4 regions of the Ensifer sp. ZNC0028 genome follow, and region 1 is predicted to be linked to each of the others. Evidence: predicted binding sites of a transcription regulator. Region 1 holds the regulator's gene; each other region holds the start of a gene.
What was found. The regulator LexA, encoded in region 1, represses DNA repair genes until DNA is damaged. The targets are predictions, from matches to a motif close to TGTTCNNNNTGTGTTCNG.
Positions count from the first base shown of each region.

Region 1 (4,300 bases):
GGTTCCTGAGCCGAACGCCGTTTGCCGCTCCTCTTGTTGCGGGCAGGGGCCGTTCCCAGTCCTTCGGGCGGTCGCGGTTCGATTCCCGAATATTTCAAGAACCGCCGTGATGCTCAGGGCGAATGACCGGTTCGTCGCAGGCTTCCCCTCTGTTGGGGTACCCTCGAAAACTTTTCGGCAACCCATCAAACGCATAATGCGGTCTCGAATCAGGATGGGGACCGATGGCCAAAGCCACTACGAAACGTCGACGCCGCAGTTCGGGCAGAAGCAGCAGCAAGCAGGGCGGCATGGCGCCGTGGTATCTGGCCGCAGCGCTCACCCTTGGCGGCGTCATGGCCTATGACCATCGCGCCGAGTTGCGGCACTGGCCCGTGGTTTCCGATGTCGTGGCTTTTGCGTCGCGAACGGAAACGAAGCCGAAGCCTCCGCGTGCCGTTCCTGAAGCGCAGGAGCGCGTCGCGCATCAGGCGGACAGGCACAAGCCTAATCCGAAGCCCGACCCGGTCACGAAGGTCGCCCTGGCCGCACCGGTGCCGTCGGTGAATGTCGGCGTCACGCCGCCAACCCCCGTCGTGCGGCCGAATGAAGAGGTGAAGACGGCGTCCATCCGCACCGACCAGTTTTATTTCTGCGGCATTCGCAACGACAACTGCGTGATCGATGGCTCCACCTTCGTCTTTCATGGCGAGACGATCCGTGTCGCCGACGTCGATGCGCCGCGAATCCGCCAGGCAAGCTGCGACAAGGAGCGTTCGCGCGGCTTCTACGCCAAGCAGCGCCTGCGCGAGTTGCTGAACGCGGGCGACTTCAAGCTGGTTTCGGCAGGCGGGCGATCAGACGCCAAGGCCGGCGAAAAACTGCGCCTGGTTACCCGTGGCGATCAATCTCTTGGACGCGTGCTTGTCTCCGAGGGGCTCGTGCGCCCGTGGGATGGACGCCCGACGCCCTGGTGCTGAGATCAACCGGGAGCCGATCGGCGGGCATCGGCGATCGTTCTGTGGAAAGTATCTATCCAACAAATCGACGGCGCGTTTTTCAGAAAATGCCTCTTGCGGTTTTTCTGCAATCATTCTAAATCCGCGCCAACGCTTGGTTATCCGAGCTGTGAGGCCTCGTGGCGGAGTGGTGACGCAGAGGACTGCAAATCCTTGTACCCCGGTTCAATTCCGGGCGAGGCCTCCAAAAATCTCACCTCGTTTGAATTGGTTTGACGTTCTGCCTTAGGGCAGCGCGGGTCGTTTCGCGACCCCACGTCCGCGCAAGCCACGTCTCCTATGCCTCCGTCGGATCTTATCGCTTCGGTGAAATCGGTAGAGGGGGAACGATGACTCCGCTGAGATCAGCCGCATCGGTAGCGTCCGTCAACATTAAGAACGGAGGCAATGGCATCAATGAAAAAGAGACTGATCCTGACGGCGTTGGCGTGTTTTGCGGCGACCGCTATTGAGGCGCACGCTGACGACCTGGTTTTCCAGCTGAAGAACAACACCAGCGTGGTACTGACGAACTTCTATACGTCACCGGTCGGCGTCAATGAGTGGGAAGACGATGTTTTCGGTCGGCAGGTCCTGAACCCCGGCGAGAGCATGGAGATCACCATTGCCGACGGGCGGGACGTCTGCAAATACGACATGCGATTCGAATTCGAGGAGGGCTCGGCCCTCGATACGACCGAGGACACGCAGGATCTCTGCGAGCTCGGAGAATATACGATCCACGAATAGACAATCTGGATTTCACCCGAAATAGAAAGAGCCTCGCCAATTGCCTTGGCGAGGCTCTTTTTTGATTCGGTGTGCTGTCTGCAGCTCAATGGTAGCGGCGGATCAGCCCGACAAGCTTGCCCTGGATCTTCACGCGATCCGGTCCGAAGATGCGCGTCTCGTAGGCGGGGTTGGCGGCTTCGAGCGCAATCGACGCGCCCTTGCGACGGAAGCGCTTCAGCGTCGCCTCCTCGTCGTCCACGAGCGCCACGATGATGTCGCCGGGATTGGCCGAGTTGCCGTTGCGGATGATCACCGTGTCGCCATCGAAGATGCCGGCCTCGATCATCGAATCGCCCTTCACTTCAAGGGCGTAATGTTCGCCGCTGCCGATCATGTCGAGCGGCACGGTGATGTCGTGGGTGTTGTTCTGGATTGCCGAGATCGGAACGCCGGCAGCGATGCGCCCCATCACCGGGACGGAAACGGACGTGCTTTCGGCAACCGGGGCGGGCTTCGGCGCGGCAGGAGCGGCCGCCGGCGGCTTTCCAAGGCTGCCTTCGATCACGCTCGGCGAGAAGCCCCTGCGCGGCTGCTGCTGGCCGGCGGCGTAAGCTTCCGGAAGCTTGATGACTTCGAGCGCGCGCGCCCGGTTCGGCAGCCGGCGAATGAAGCCGCGTTCTTCGAGCGCGGTGATCAAACGGTGGATGCCGGACTTCGACGCCAGGTCGAGCGCATCCTTCATTTCATCGAATGACGGCGGTACGCCCGACTCCTTCATGCGTTCGTGAATGAACAGAAGCAATTCCTGTTGCTTGCGGGTCAGCATGGCACGTCGCTCCAGAGGCGTGAAACAAATCAAGAACAGACACTATCTGTTCCATATGTGTTCCGCAAGTGCCTAAAATTCCGTGAATTCAGGCAATTGGCCGCTTCTGCGGGTGTCTATCGGTCACTTTTGCGGGAGCAGGGCGCTTTTCGGCGACGGTTGCGTGCCAAAAACGCGCCGGCAGGCGCCAGTCGCGCAGCTGATTCGAGCGAATCGCGGGGCTCTATGAGGAGAGATTTAGGTCGCTTGCGAGGTCGAGCAGGCGTCCTCGAACTCCTTCACCGTCTCTGCGCTGTTGTCTTCCGGAAGCACCGCGTCGGCCGCGTCGGTCGCGACGGGCGTGTCGCCGTCATAAACGAAGGACTGGATGTAGAACGCCAGCGCGCCCTTCCACACGTTGCGTCCATCGATCTGGTGGCACGGCACGGCCCGTTCGAAATCGGTCTGGAGTTCATCCACCGTCGCAGCGCTGAGCTTGACGTCAGGCATATTGGGCGATGCGACTATCGAAGCGAGAAGCAGGGCGGCAAGCACGGGGAACGTCCACTTGATGAAGGGGGTGGCACTACAGGGTGGGAAACGATGTGAACCGTGCTTTCGTTCCGAAGTCCAGCAAGCATGGCGATCACTCTGCCGTGTTCAACAGCTCTTTGCCTGCAGGCTGTGTCTGATTTGCGCCAGCCGCTGCACCTCGAGTTCATCTTGACCGTTCCTCTTGCGACGGGCGAAGAACGCACTGGCACTATCGGCTCTGGGGCCGGGGGTGGGGGATGCGCAAAAATCCCTGCGAGGAAGGGGCTTCACCGTCTCGACAGGAGGTCAAAAAAAGATAACTTTGCGTGGAAAGTGGGGTAATTGCATGCGTAGATTGTCGTTGGTGGTGCTCGGTCTGTTGCTCACGGCCGGAGCGGCGTCTGCTGAAGAAGGGCGTTCGAACATCTGGAAACGGATCAACGCCTGGACGGTGGGTTCCGATCCTTCCCTGGGAGGCTCGTGTTACGCCGCGACGAGCTATGATGCGGGTGCGATCCTTCGTATCGGCTTTTATCCGCGGGGGTCGGCGAACCTGGCGTTTCTTTCGATCGGCAATGCCGACTGGAAATCCATCGAGCCGCAGCGGGAATACGATGTCGCCTTGCAGCTCGACCGTGGTCGCCAGTGGCCGGCCGTTGCGTTCGGCGTCGATCTTACCGGCGCCAAGGCCCTCGTCGTCAACTTTTCCAACACCGACTTCTTTACCGAATTCGTTCGCAAGAACACCTTGGCGCTGGCCTTCGAGGGACGCGTCGTCGCGAGCCTCAGCCTGCGCGATTCGATGAAAGCGGTGAGCGAGATGTTCAAATGTCAGGAGGCGGTGAGCGCCTTGATCCCGAATGGCGGGCAGGGGGCAGCGAACGATCCCTTTGCCGGCGCCGGTGGCACTGCCCCGAACAACGATCCCTTTGCCGGTGGCGGCCAGACCAAGTCGTCGAAAGATCCTTTCGCCATGTGATGGGCGCGTCCGCTTGCCGCAGAGAGGTGAATATTCCTAAAATGTTGCTGGTATCGGGCTCGGTACCCTCGACAGCGGCGCGGGGACCTATCAAAATGCGGGCAAACGGGGGTTTTGCATGCGTAGATTGCTGGTCGGATTGGTAAGCTGTCTGATCGCCGCGGGATCGGCCGCGGCTGAGGAGTCCGAAATCATCAAGTGGAAGGACGTCGACGGCTGGACCGTTGCATCCGACACCTCGATGGAGGGCTCCTGCTTCATCTCGTCGGAATT
Region 1 is NZ_JTLA01000035.1:17,494-21,793, forward strand. It holds gene L981_RS09165 (hypothetical protein) at 1-9, shown strand, start outside; gene L981_RS09170 (thermonuclease family protein) at 225-959, shown strand; tRNA gene L981_RS09175 (tRNA-Cys) at 1,112-1,185, shown strand; gene L981_RS09180 (hypothetical protein) at 1,395-1,727, shown strand; gene lexA (transcriptional repressor LexA) at 1,813-2,535, opposite strand; gene L981_RS09190 (hypothetical protein) at 2,773-3,024, opposite strand; gene L981_RS09195 (hypothetical protein) at 3,299-4,027, shown strand; gene L981_RS09200 (hypothetical protein) at 4,146-4,300, shown strand, end outside.

Region 2 (4,300 bases), on a different contig from region 1:
TCGCGCGCATCTCGGCCATGGCCCAGATCTCGTCGGCCAGAAGCAGCATCGACACATAGCGCGCCGGCCCGGAGAAACTGTCGAGCTTGCCGCCGATCGAAGCGCTCATCAGCACATGGCGAATGTTGACGAGCAGGGCCGAAAAGCCAAGTGCTGCCCAGGACGCCGGATGCGTCCAGATATCCATGGCGACGAACTGCGATCCGCCGGCAAAGACCAGCGCGCTCATCAGCGCCACCTCGGCCGGCGTGAGCCCCTTGCTCGCAGCCACCGCGCCGAACACGAGGCCCACCGGCATAACCGCAACGATCAGCGGCGTCATGGCGACTGCCGCGGCCCGAAATTCCTGAAACGCACTTCTTTCCTGCAACGTCCACGTCTCCATTCGCGCGATGCGCCGCCTTTCCACGCAGGCGCGCCGTCGCAATCACCCGCGTGTTCTAGGTCTCGGGTTGAGGATCGTCTTGAACGAAAGTGATCAGCCGGCGCGGAAGGCCCCGGGGGTGACGCCGGTGCGCGCCTTGAAATGACGGCTGAAATGCGCCTGGTCGGCAAAGCCGCATTGATAGGCCGCGTCCACCGCCGACCAGCCGTGCCGCAGCAACGTCTTTGCCGCCCGCACGCGCTTGTCGGTCAGGTACGCGTGCGGCGTGATGTGGAACTCCTTGCGGAACGCGCGGATGAGGTGGGCGCGGCTGAGGCCGGCGACTTTCGCCAGTTCCTCGAGCCCGACATCCTCGGCATAGTTTTCCGCCAGGAAGTCGCGCGCCCGGTGCACCGCCGATTGCTCCCGCGTTTCGATCGGCGTGATGATCGTGCTGCCATGGCGCTCGAACATCGTGGCGAGAACGCTGAACATGCTCTCTTCCGCCTCGAGGGTGCCGCCGTTCAGTTCGAGCATGCGGTGCGCGTGATGAAAGGCAATCGCCAGATCCGGCGCCTGCAGCACGCGCCTGGAAAAGGACGGCGTGCCCTTGAAGGCGCGGCCGGTCACGTCCTCGATGATGTTCACCAGAAGCTCGGCGCTCGGGTAAACCATGCGATAACGGTAACCGCTGCCACCGGGATGGCCGTCGTGGATCTCGTCGGGGTTGATGAGATAGAAAAAACCCGGGCCTGCTTCCGAGCGCTCGCCCTTGATCTTGCTAATCTGCGAACCGGCCTCGATGGCGCCGATGCTGAAAGTCTCGTGCGCATGCGGCGCGAATTCGTGGGTGATGAAGGTCGCCGTCAGACATTCCATGCCCATGAAACGGGGATCCCGCCAGAAGCGCGTGCGCTCGGCGCCCTCAATCGGCGTGTCATCGATGGCCTGCTGCTGCGAAATCGTCTGCATGGGGAGAGAATAGTGATGCTACGCGCCCGCGTCTTGCACAAAAGTGCTCGTTCAAAACCGAGGCGCTTTCAATCGGTGCGACAGGCCGGCATTTGCGACAGTGGGCGCTAGGCTGTATTGCTCTTGGATCGTCCACGGCAGAGTACCCGGCATGCTCCCTCCAGAATTTCTCGCCGCCTCCAACCGGCTCACCATCGACCTCGGCGCCCTCACCGACAACTGGCGCGCGATGAATGCCCGCTCGGGCAAGGCGCGGGCGGCGGCAGTGCTCAAAGCGGACGCCTATGGACTCGGGATCGATCAGGCAGCCACTGCCCTCTATGCCGCCGGCGCGCGCGACTTCTTCGTTGCCAATGCCGAGGAAGGTGCCGATCTCCGCCCCCTGGTTCCGGACGGCCGCATCTACATTCTCGCCGGCATGTGGCCCGGCAACGAGGCGCTTTTCTTCGACAATGACCTGGTGCCGGTCATCAATTCGGACGAGCAGCTGGCCGTGTTCATGGCCGCACTCTCCGAACGGGGCGACCACCCTTGCGTGCTGCATGTCGATACCGGCATGAACCGGCTCGGCCTTACGGTCGAGCTGGCCGTTGCGCTTGCGACAGACCCGGCGCGGCCGGCGAGCTTTTCGCCGGTGCTGATCATGAGCCACCTCGTCTGCGCCGACGATCCCGAACACCGGCTGAACGGCATTCAGCTCCGGCGCTTCCACGAAGCGACCGCCGCCTATGAAGGCGTCGATGCGAGCCTTGCCAACTCCGGCGGCGTTTTCCTCGGGCCCGACTATCACTTCGACCTGACCCGGCCGGGCATCGCCGTTTATGGCGGCGAGGCGGTGAACGACGTCCCCAACCCGATGAAACCGGTGGTGACCGCCGAGGCACGGATCATCCAGGTTCGCGATGTGGCCGCCGGCGGCACAGCGAGCTATGGCGCATCCGCCCGCTTCGACCGCGACAGCCGTATCGCGACCGTCGCAGTCGGCTATGCCGATGGATACCACCGCTCGGTCTCCGGCGGCGGCGTCACCCTCAGGCAGGCAACGCCATCAGGGGCCTTCGGCTTCCTGCATGGCCGGAAAGTGCCGCATGTCGGCCGCGTCACCATGGATCTCAGCCTTTTCGACGTCACCGACCTTCCCACGGGTACTGTGCGGCCGGGCGATTACATCGAGCTCTTCGGGCGGCACGTCGCCATAGACGATGTCGCGCGCGCCGGCGGTACGATCGGCTACGAGATGCTGACCAGCCTCGGACATCGCTATGCCAGGCACTATGTCGGCGGCGCGTGACGCCGTCCTTCATATCATTTTTCAGTCATTCCCACTGAAATTCACCTTTTGTTCCGCGTTTCGCGGCATTATGTGACGATACAAGTGATTCTTTTCCGCCGACGCCCGATCGCGACGTCGGCGGTCTCACATTCCGAAAGTCGATGCCGATGGCGAAAGCGCGTACCCAATTCATCTGCCAGAACTGCGGCACGGTCCACACCCGCTGGGTGGGCAAGTGCGAAGGCTGCGGCGAGTGGAACACGATCATCGAGGACAATCCGACGGCAGGCATCGGTGGCGGTCCGTCGCGGGCGCCGAAGAAGGGACGCCCGGTGGCGCTCACCACGCTCTCGGGCGAGATCGAAGACGCGCCACGCATCCAGACAGGCATCTCGGAACTCGACCGGGTGACCGGCGGCGGCTTCGTGCGCGGCTCGGCGCTGCTCGTCGGCGGTGATCCCGGCATCGGCAAGTCGACCGTGCTGATGCAGGCGGCGGCCGCGCTCTCGCGCCGCAACCACCGCGTCATCTATGTCTCGGGCGAAGAGGCCGTGGCGCAGGTGCGCCTTCGCGCCCAGCGGCTTGGCGCTGCCGACAGCGACGTGCTGCTCGCCGCCGAGACCAACGTCGAGGACATTCTGGCAACGCTGTCGGAAGGCAAGCGCCCGGATCTGGTGATCATCGATTCGATCCAGACGCTCTGGAGCGACATCGTCGATTCGGCGCCGGGCACGGTGACCCAGGTTCGCACCGGCGTTCAGGCAATGATCCGCTTTGCCAAACAGACGGGGACCGCCGTCGTGCTCGTCGGCCACGTCACCAAGGAAGGCCAGATCGCCGGTCCGCGCGTCGTCGAGCACATGGTCGATGCCGTGCTCTATTTCGAAGGCGACCGCGGCCATCACTACCGCATCCTGCGCACCGTCAAGAACCGCTTCGGCCCGACCGACGAGATCGGCGTGTTCGAGATGTCGGACAAGGGCCTGCGCGAGGTTGCCAACCCGTCGGAACTCTTCCTCGGCGAACGCAACGAGAAATCGCCAGGCGCCGCCGTCTTTGCCGGCATGGAAGGCACCCGGCCCGTCCTCGTCGAAGTGCAGGCGCTGGTCGCGCCGACCTCGCTCGGCACGCCGAGACGCGCGATCGTCGGCTGGGATTCCGCGCGGCTCTCGATGATCCTCGCCGTGCTCGAAGCCCATTGCGGCGTGCGGCTCGGCCAGCACGACGTCTATCTCAACATCGCCGGCGGTTACCGCATTTCCGAGCCGGCAGCAGACCTGGCTGTGGCTTCCGCACTGGTTTCATCGCTTGCCGGGCTTGCCCTTCCGGCGGATTGCGTCTATTTCGGCGAAGTCAGCTTGTCGGGTGCCATCCGGCCGGTTGCGCATACCGCACAACGCCTTAAGGAAGCCGAGAAGCTCGGGTTCTCGCAGGCGGTCCTGCCGTCCGCTTCGACCGAACTGCCGAAAAACGGCAATGGCCGCTGGAGCGAGATGGAAAGCCTGCCCGATCTGGTGGCGCGCATCGCGGGGTCGCGAAACGCACTGAGACCGGCGGAGGACGAAGACTGAAAATGCGGATGTCGCAGGCCGCCCTTTAAGGGCCGCAAACAGGCTGAAAATGCCCTGAACTCAGGGCCGATGGCGGATAGGCTTGAGGAGACCCGGACGAACCGGGTCCGGAGTAAGGAC
Region 2 is NZ_JTLA01000009.1:3,068-7,367, reverse strand. It holds gene L981_RS02255 (AzlC family ABC transporter permease) at 1-322, opposite strand, end outside; gene L981_RS02250 (AraC family transcriptional regulator) at 479-1,336, opposite strand; gene alr (alanine racemase) at 1,488-2,627, shown strand; gene radA (DNA repair protein RadA) at 2,777-4,180, shown strand.
Region 2: radA (DNA repair protein RadA) is a predicted target of LexA. The motif match lies at 2,666-2,683, and genes of this name have one in related genera.

Region 3 (4,300 bases), on a different contig from region 1:
CGCGACGGTGGGTCACCGTCGCATAGCCGGCATGGAGCGCAAAGCCGTAGCCGGGATGCGCAAGGTCGGCGCGAGCCATCATGCGGTCGCGGGTAACCTTGGCGACGATCGAAGCAGCGGCGATCGACAGCGACCGCGCGTCGCCCTTGACCACCGCCTTGGCGTGGCAGGAGAGGCCGGGCGGTACGTCGCGGCCGTCGACGAGCACGAAGCGTGCGTTCGAGGGCAGGCCGGCGACGGCCCGCCGCATCGCTTCGAGGCTTGCCTTGCGGATGTCGGTGGCGTCGATCGTGCCGGCCGACGCCGAGGCGATCGACACTTCGGATGTGGCGAGGATTTCTTCGAACAGTTTTTCGCGCGCCTGGGCCGTCAGCTTCTTGCTGTCGTCGAGTCCTGCGGGAATGGCGTCCGGATCGAGAATGACGGCAGCGGCAACCACCGGCCCCGCGAGCGGCCCACGACCGGCCTCATCCGCTCCGGCGACCGGCCAGAACCCATCGCCCTTGGCCGAAAGCTCGAAACTGAAATCGGGCGCTACGATGATATCGGGAAAAAGGGGAGAATCGGTCGATCTGCGAGACATAAGTCTAGATCGCATGATCGACCGATTCTCTTCAAGCCCCCAGGTCCGAGTGCGGCGGCGGACGGGGGATTACCGGGGCCCACGGCGGGTAAGGGGGCACCGGAACTGCTATGTGGTCTCAGGCGCCCGCCATCGGTCTTGCCTGGCGGGGCGATCATCTCTCACCGTGCGCCATTACGGGTAGCGACGGTTACCGAGACATCGGAAAGCCTTCAAAGAAGCGAGAGCTGCACCCCCGTTCCAAGCGGCGGCACGAAGAGATCGTCCCGCAGCTGCCGGCGCGTCGGGTTGAAGCCGAGACGCTTGACTGCCAGGTCGAAGCGGCGGCCGATCTGCCACGCATAAGGGCCGGCGCCCTTCATGCGTTTGCCGAACTCGGCGTCATAGTCCTTGCCGCCCCGCATGGAGCGGATGAGCGACATGACGTGCCGGTAGCGGTCCGGATAATTGCGCAGCAGCCAGTCGCGAAAGAGCGGGCTGACCTCGAGCGGCAGCCGCAGCAGCACATAGCTTGCTTCGGTTGCTCCGGCCGTCCTTGCACCTTCGAGCACACGCTCGATCTCGTGGTCGTTCAGAGCCGGAATGATCGGCGAAACGAGAACGCCGGCCGGGATTCCCGCTTCGGCAAGCATGCGGATCGCCTCCAGCCGCTTGCTCGGGGTCGAGGCCCGTGGCTCCATCGTGCGGGCCAGTTTCCGGTCGAGCGTCGTGACGGAGATGCCGACGCGCACCAGTCCCTTTTCCGCCATCGGTGCCAGGATATCGATGTCGCGGGTGACCATCGCCGATTTGGTGACGATCATGACTGGATGGTTGGCATCCCGCAGCACCTCGAGGATCTGGCGCATGACCCGCCACTCCTTCTCGATCGGCTGGTAGGGGTCGGTGTTGGTGCCGATCGCGATCGGCCGCACCCTGTAGTCCTGCCGCGCCAGTTCGCGCTCCAGAAGCCGCGGTGCGTCCGGCTTGGCAAACAGCTTCGCCTCGAAGTCGAGGCCGGCCGAGAGGCCCATATAGGCGTGTGTGGGGCGGGCGAAGCAATAGATGCAGCCATGCTCGCAGCCGCGATAGGGATTGATCGAGCGGTCGAAAGAAATGTCGGGCGACTCGTTCCTGGTGATCACCGTGCGCGGCTTCTCGACCTGAACCTCGGTCTTGAAGGGCGGCAGATCCTCCAGGCTTTCCCAGCCGTCGTCGAACGTCTCGCGGCTGCGCGGTTCGAAGCGGCCGGACATGTTGATCCCGGCGCCGCGGCCGCGACGGCGATCGATATCGATCCGCAGGCCCGTTGCGCTCATCATCGCTTCGGCCACATCTGCCGTATTGGCGGGCGCAAGCGCACCCTGCCTGATCTGAGACAGCTCGGTCATTGGAATCTCCCCGGAATCAGATATTTGATCCCGTTTTGTTCTGATTATTTTCCTATCGCGAATGGAGGAACAATTCAAGAACAAAATTGGAGTTTCGAATTTGCCGATGAAGGTGCCGCTGCAGGCCGTGTCCCGGATGTAGCAATTGCCGTGCCGATGCGTTACGAGAAACCATGCTCACGATCATCATGGAAACCCGCGACAACGAGGCCGAACTGGCACAGACGCTTGCTGTGTTGGTGGCGGGCGCCGTGGAAGGCCTGGTCAGCGATGTGATCATCCTCGATCACGGCTCGAAGGACGGTTCGTCCGACGTGGCCGATGCCGCCGGATGCCGTTTCTGCCGGGATTGGGATCTCGCTGATGTGGTGGGCTCGGCGCGCGGCGAGTGGCTGATGTTGCTGGAGCCGGGTGCGCGCCCGATCGGCCGCTGGATCGATGAGTTGGCCGAGTACGTGTCGATGAACAAGGCACCGGCCCGTTTCTCCGGATCGAGACTACATCGCAAGCCTTTCTTCCGCCGGCTGACCGGGCGTGGAAAGCCGCTGGAGACGGGATTTCTCCTGCGCAAGAACGACGCGCTTGCGGCCGCCCGCGGCAACATGGGGCTGGATGCGATGACGAATGTCCGCTCTGTCCGCAGGCTTTCGACCGAACTCGTTCCGGCCTGGGTCGCTGTCGAAGCCAGGCGGTAACGCCGGTTCCCGCGCGAAAAAATTAAAGGTGCCAGTCCCTTAGGGGACGGCACCTCCAAGCGGCTCTCAAATGACCTTGTTTGGAAGATTTCTGTCCGGGCAGCATTCTGGCTGCCCGTCGTATCCAACATTTCATTCCGCCCGGGGGACAGAGGCGGAAGGGTCTTGCGGTGCGAGGAACGGAACGTGCGGCGGTCGTTCCTCGCTGTGTCAACGCTTGAAAACTATCGGGAGGCGAAGCGAGCGTCAGTTACTAAGGTAACAGGTCGGCCGGGCCGGAACGGTCCATGCTCTTCAGCCGCGTTTCAGGTGCTCGTCGAGCCGCGGCATGATCTCCACGAAATTGCAGGGCATGTGCCGGTAGTCGAGCTGCTGTTTGAGGATGCCGTCCCACGCATCGCGGCAGGCGCCGGGCGAACCCGGAAGGACGAAGATGAAGGTGGCGTTGGCAACGCCGCCGGTTGCGCGCGACTGGATCGTCGACGTCCCGATCTTCTCGTAGGAGATACGGTGGAAGACCTCGGAGAACCCGTCCATGCGCTTTTCGAACAGCGGTTCCAGCGCCTCGGGCGTCACGTCCCGCCCGGTGAAGCCCGTTCCACCTGTCGTGATCACCACGTCGATGGTGGGATCGAGCGTCCAGGCCTTCACCTGGTCGTAGATCTTCGTCTTGTCGTCGGGAACGATGGCGCGCGCCTCAAGGCGGTGCCCGGCGTCACGCACCCGCGCTTCCAACGTGTCGCCCGACTTGTCGTCGGCGCGCGTGCGGGTGTCTGAGACCGTAAGGATGGCGATCCCGACAGGAATGAAGGGGCGCTTTTCGTCGATGCCGGCCATGCTAATTCCCTTTGCCCACTGAATTGCAGGCGAGAACGTACCACCCGGGGTAGGCCTCTGAAAGAGCGCGCGCTGTCGCAGCCGCGCGCGCCTCGCTGTCGAAAAGCCCGAAGCACGTGGCGCCTGAACCGGACATGCGCGTGAGTGTCGCTCCGGCTTGCGTCAGCGCTTGGCAGACCTCGCCGATCACGGGTTCAAGGCTCTCTGCCGGCGGCTGCAGATCGTTGCGCATCGTGGCCATGGCGGAAATCCACTCGGCAACAGTTCCGGCACCGTGAAGCGCAGCGAGCGGCGGGTTCGTTTTGTTGGAGAGCGTCCGGAACACGACCGGCGTTGAGACGGCGACGAGCGGATTGACCAGCACGATCGGCAGGGCGGGGAAATCGTCGATCGGCGTGATCTCCTCGCCGATCCCCTTCGCCAAGAGAGGCTTGCCGGCAAGGCACATCGGCACGTCCGCCCCGAGCCGCAGCGCGATGGCGGCAAGGTGGGAAGGCTCGATCGTGGCGCCCCAGAGTTCGAGAAGCCCAAGAAGCGTCGCCGCGGCATCCGCCGACCCACCGCCGATGCCCGAGGCGAGCGGCAGGTTCTTTTCGAGATGCAGGTGAACCGGCCCGGCCGAGTCGGGGGCATGCGCCCGCAGTTCGGCGCGCAGCAGGTCTCGTGCCTTCAGAACCAGATTGCCGCCATCAGCGCCGGCATCCATCGGCAACGCGGCGGCAAACGCGCCCGATACGGTGAAGCGATCCGCATCCGCCCGCGAGAGACCAATGCGGTCGCCGCGATCGGCAAAAGTGACGAGGCTTTCGAGAAGG
Region 3 is NZ_JTLA01000094.1:13,836-18,135, reverse strand. It holds gene L981_RS21705 (ribonuclease HII) at 1-583, opposite strand, end outside; gene L981_RS21700 (PA0069 family radical SAM protein) at 796-1,953, opposite strand; gene L981_RS21695 (glycosyl transferase) at 2,127-2,648, shown strand; gene moaB (molybdenum cofactor biosynthesis protein B) at 2,943-3,485, opposite strand; gene L981_RS21685 (4-(cytidine 5'-diphospho)-2-C-methyl-D-erythritol kinase) at 3,487-4,300, opposite strand, start outside.
Region 3: L981_RS21700 (PA0069 family radical SAM protein) is a predicted target of LexA. The motif match lies at 2,019-2,036, and genes of this name have one in related genera.

Region 4 (4,300 bases), on a different contig from region 1:
GCTCCAGCGAGCGCAACTGCGAGCAGAGCCGCAGCGGATCGTAGTCGTCGAAATTCGCATTGACGATGACGAGGTCGAAATTGTTCTCCGCCGCCTCGAACAGTGCGGCCTGCGGATCGGAGATGACCGAGACCTCGGCGATCGGCTTCAGCGCACGCTGCAGCCGCTCCTGCGACGAGCCGCGGCCATCGACGAGCAGGACGTTGCCTGGCTCGTCTGGCCGGTCCACCCGGCCGATATCCTCAAGCCCGATCGTCTGCGCCGTCTGCGCCCGCAGGCGTAGCTCGTCGCTGACGTTCTTCAGCCGCACCAGGCTCTTCACCCGCGACATCAGTTGCAGATCGTTGACGGGCTTCGTCAGAAAATCATCGGCCCCGGCCTTCAGGCCACGCACGCGGTCGGAAGGCTGGTCGAGCGCGGTGACCATGACCACCGGGATATGCGCCGTCTTCGGGTTGGCCTTCAGCCGCTCGCAGACTTCGAAACCATCGAGGCCCGGCATCATGATATCGAGCAGCACCAGATCGATGGGCGTCTTTTCGCAGAGCGCCAAGGCGGCATAACCGTCACTGGCCGTCAGCACGTCGAAGTACTCGGCAACCAGCCGGGCCTCGAGCAGCTTCACATTGGCCGGAACATCATCGACAACAAGAATACGCGCAGTCATATCAATTTTCCCGCCGCTCAGGCATCGCCCAGGTAGGTTTTGATCGTCTCAATGAACTTCGGTACGGAGATCGGCTTGGAGACATAGGCCTCGCATCCGCCCTGGCGGATACGCTCCTCGTCCCCCTTCATTGCAAATGCGGTAACCGCGATGACCGGGATGACGTGCAGTTCGTCGTCTTCCTTCAACCACTTCGTCACTTCCAGGCCGGAAACCTCCGGCAGCTGAATGTCCATCAGGATAAGATCGGGCCGATGCTTGCGCGCAAGCTCGAGCGCTTCCATGCCGTTGCGAGTCTGGATCGTCGCATAGCCGGAGGCCTCGATCAGGTCGCGGAAGAGCTTCATGTTCAGCTCGTTGTCCTCAACAATCATCACCTGTTTGGGCATGTCGATCCCTTGCTGTCCATCGTCACCTTGCAAGTCTCCTCAGGACAATTAACGTGCGGAGCCGACGACTCGACCCATTTCCTCAACGTCAGAGATAGGCCTATTTGGTTGAAAAATAGGTAACTCCGCACGTAAAAACCATACGGGGACAAACCATTGAAGAGCGCCGACGAAATTGCAGTAGACATTCTCGCCTGGCTTGCCGGCGAGCCGGAACTCCTGTCCCGTTTCCTGGCGCTGACCGGCACAGACCCGACGGCGCTGCGCAACGCCATCGCCGAACCCGGCTTCATGGGCGGGCTCGTCGCCTTTCTGATGGACCATGAGCCGACCCTGATGGCATTCTGTACAGCGACCGGTACGGCGCCCGAAGACGTTGTGCGCGCCCATACGGTGCTTTCCGGCCACGCAGGCTTCGAGGATTGAGGGTGGCAAACGCGCCGACAGTTCACAGCATCACGCTTGGCAACCGCCCGCTGATCGTCAGTGACATCGACGATGTCGTGCTCGAATTCATCAATCCGTTCAAAGCGTTCCTCGGGAGCTGCGGCCATGTGCTGCTGCCCCGGTCGTTCCGCCTGACCGGCAACATCATTACGCATGCGGACGAGCAGCCAGTGGCTGAGCCGGAGGTCAAAATCCTGCTCGACGCCTTCTACGGCTCGCAAGATCGTTGGCAGACGCCCGCCGCCAGGGCCGTCGAGACGCTCGCCGCATTGTCGGAGGAAGCCGATATCGTCTTTCTGACCGCGATGCCGCCGCAGCACGCCACGGTCCGCCGCGCGCTTCTCGATCGGCTCGGCCTTCCCTATCCGCTGCTTGCGTCCGAAGAGCCCAAGGGCCCGATCGTCCAAAAACTTCACGGCGGCCGAACCGTTCCGCTGGTCTTCATCGACGACATGCTTCGCAATTTGCGATCGGTGAAGGATCACGCGCCGTCCTGCCTGCCGATCAACCTCATGGCCGACTCGGATTTCAAGGCGCTCGCGCCGAAGCTCGACGCAGACATTCGTGCTGTCGCCGATTGGCCGGAGGCAGCTGCCGCCATTCGCGCACATTTCCGCGGCTAGCCCGGACCGGCTGCCCGGCGGCGCAAATTCAGCTACGCCCGCGCTGCGCGAGACGCGCCCGGCGATCCTTTTCAACGGCGACAATTGCATTGTGATTTCCAATCGCGCCTCCTTGAGACTCGCTAGAGTAGAGCTTAAGGTCGCAATGTTCAATATTTGTTCCCGATATGCCCGACAGCGCTGCTCACTCTCCAGGCTTCTGCCGCGACTGCCTCAAGGAACAGGCGGCGTCGGTGCGGCGCTGCCTGGCCTGTGGCAGCCCGCGCATTCTGCGGCATGCGGAGCTCTATGACCTGACGCTGGCGCACATCGACTGTGACGCCTTCTATGCCTCGATCGAGAAGCGCGACAACCCGGAGCTCGCCGACAAGCCGGTGATCATCGGCGGTGGCAAGCGCGGCGTGGTCTCCACCGCCTGCTACGTCGCCCGCATTCACGGCGTGCGCTCGGCGATGCCGATGTTCAAGGCGCTGGAAGCCTGCCCGCAGGCCATCGTCATCAAGCCTAATATGGAGAAATACGCCCGTGTCGGCCGCGAGGTGCGCACGCTGATGCAGGAACTGACACCGCTGGTGCAGCCGCTGTCGATCGACGAGGCCTTCCTCGAACTCAGCGGCACGGAGCGGCTGCATCACGATCCGCCGGCGCGCACGCTTGCGCGTCTTGCCCGCCGGATCGAGCAGGAGATCGGCATCACCGTCTCGGTCGGCCTCTCCTATTGCAAGTTCCTCGCCAAGGTGGCGTCAGACCTGCAAAAGCCGCGCGGCTTTTCCGTCATCGGCCAGGCCGAGGCGCTGGACTTCCTGCGGGAAAAGCCGGTGACCCTGATCTGGGGCGTCGGCAAGGCCTTTGCCGCGACGCTGGAGCGTGACGGCGTGCGCACGATCGGGCAATTGCAGACCATGGAGGAAGGCGACCTCATGCGCCGCTACGGCACCATGGGGCAACGGCTCTTCCGCCTGTCGCGCGGGCTCGACGAAAGAGCGGTCGAAATCGATGGCGAAGCCAAGAGCGTATCCTCAGAGACGACGTTCAACGACGATATCGCGCGCTACGACGACCTTGTCACGCATCTGCGGCGCCTCAGCGAGCAGGTGGCCCACCGGCTGCGAAAGTCCGAACTCGCTGGCCAGACGGTCGTTCTTAAGCTCAAAACCGCCGACTTCAAGATCCGCACCCGCAACAGGCGCCTGGACAGCCCTACCCGCCTTGCCGACCGCATCTTTCGCATCGGCCTGCAGCTTCTGGAAAAAGAGGCGGACGGAACGAAGTATCGGCTGATCGGTATCGGAGTCAGCGATCTCTCCGCCCCGGATCTCGCCGATCCGCCGGATCTCGTTGATCCCGCGGCCACCAGACGCGCTGCGGCCGAGGACGCGATGAACAGGCTGCGCGACAAGTTCGGCAAGGCGAGCGTTGAAACCGGCTACACGTTCGGCACCAAAAAACGCGATCCGTAAAACCGCAGGCGCGCTTGCTCGAGCAGACACGCCTCGCAGAGCGATCACGCAACCTTGATCGACCCCACACACATCAGGATGAATTCCTTAAAGATTGGCGACTAGGCTTGTTCGCCAAGTCACGTGTTGGGTTGAGTGTATGGTATCGCGTTTCGCTCTCACCGCCAGCGTCGTCGCACTGCTCTTGTCGCCGGCCACCGGTTTTGCAGGCAGTCGCGGGCCGCTGCAGATCATCGTCTCGAAGGACCAGCAATCGCTCGTCGTCTATGACGGCGACGCTGTCATTGCGACGTCGCCGGTCTCGACCGGCAAGGCGGGTCACACCACGCCATCGGGCATCTTTTCGATCCTCGAAAAGCGGCGCCATCACAAGTCGAACATCTATTCGAACGCGCCGATGCCGTTCATGCAGCGGCTTACCTGGTCGGGCATTGCGCTGCACGGCTCCAACCATGTGCCGGACTATCCGGCCTCCCATGGCTGCGTGCGGTTGCCGAGCCAATTTGCCGCCTCGCTCTACAAGATGACCGAGCGCGGCGTGCACGTGCTGATCTCCGACCGGCAGATAACACCCCTGGAGGTGAAGAGCGCCCTGCTCTTCCGCCCGGCTCCGATCGACCTCCAGCCACCGCTTTCCGACGTGCCACTGAGACCCGCGATCAGCCAGGCCGGCGACACGCCGGTGGAAGTGGCAATGCGGGAGCCGCCCGGCGG
Region 4 is NZ_JTLA01000034.1:6,031-10,330, reverse strand. It holds gene L981_RS08830 (PleD family two-component system response regulator) at 1-667, opposite strand, end outside; gene L981_RS08825 (response regulator) at 685-1,056, opposite strand; gene L981_RS08820 (DUF3572 domain-containing protein) at 1,213-1,482, shown strand; gene L981_RS08815 (hypothetical protein) at 1,485-2,126, shown strand; gene L981_RS08810 (DNA polymerase IV) at 2,294-3,586, shown strand; gene L981_RS08805 (L,D-transpeptidase family protein) at 3,726-4,300, shown strand, end outside.
Region 4: L981_RS08810 (DNA polymerase IV) is a predicted target of LexA. The motif match lies at 2,273-2,290, and genes of this name have one in related genera.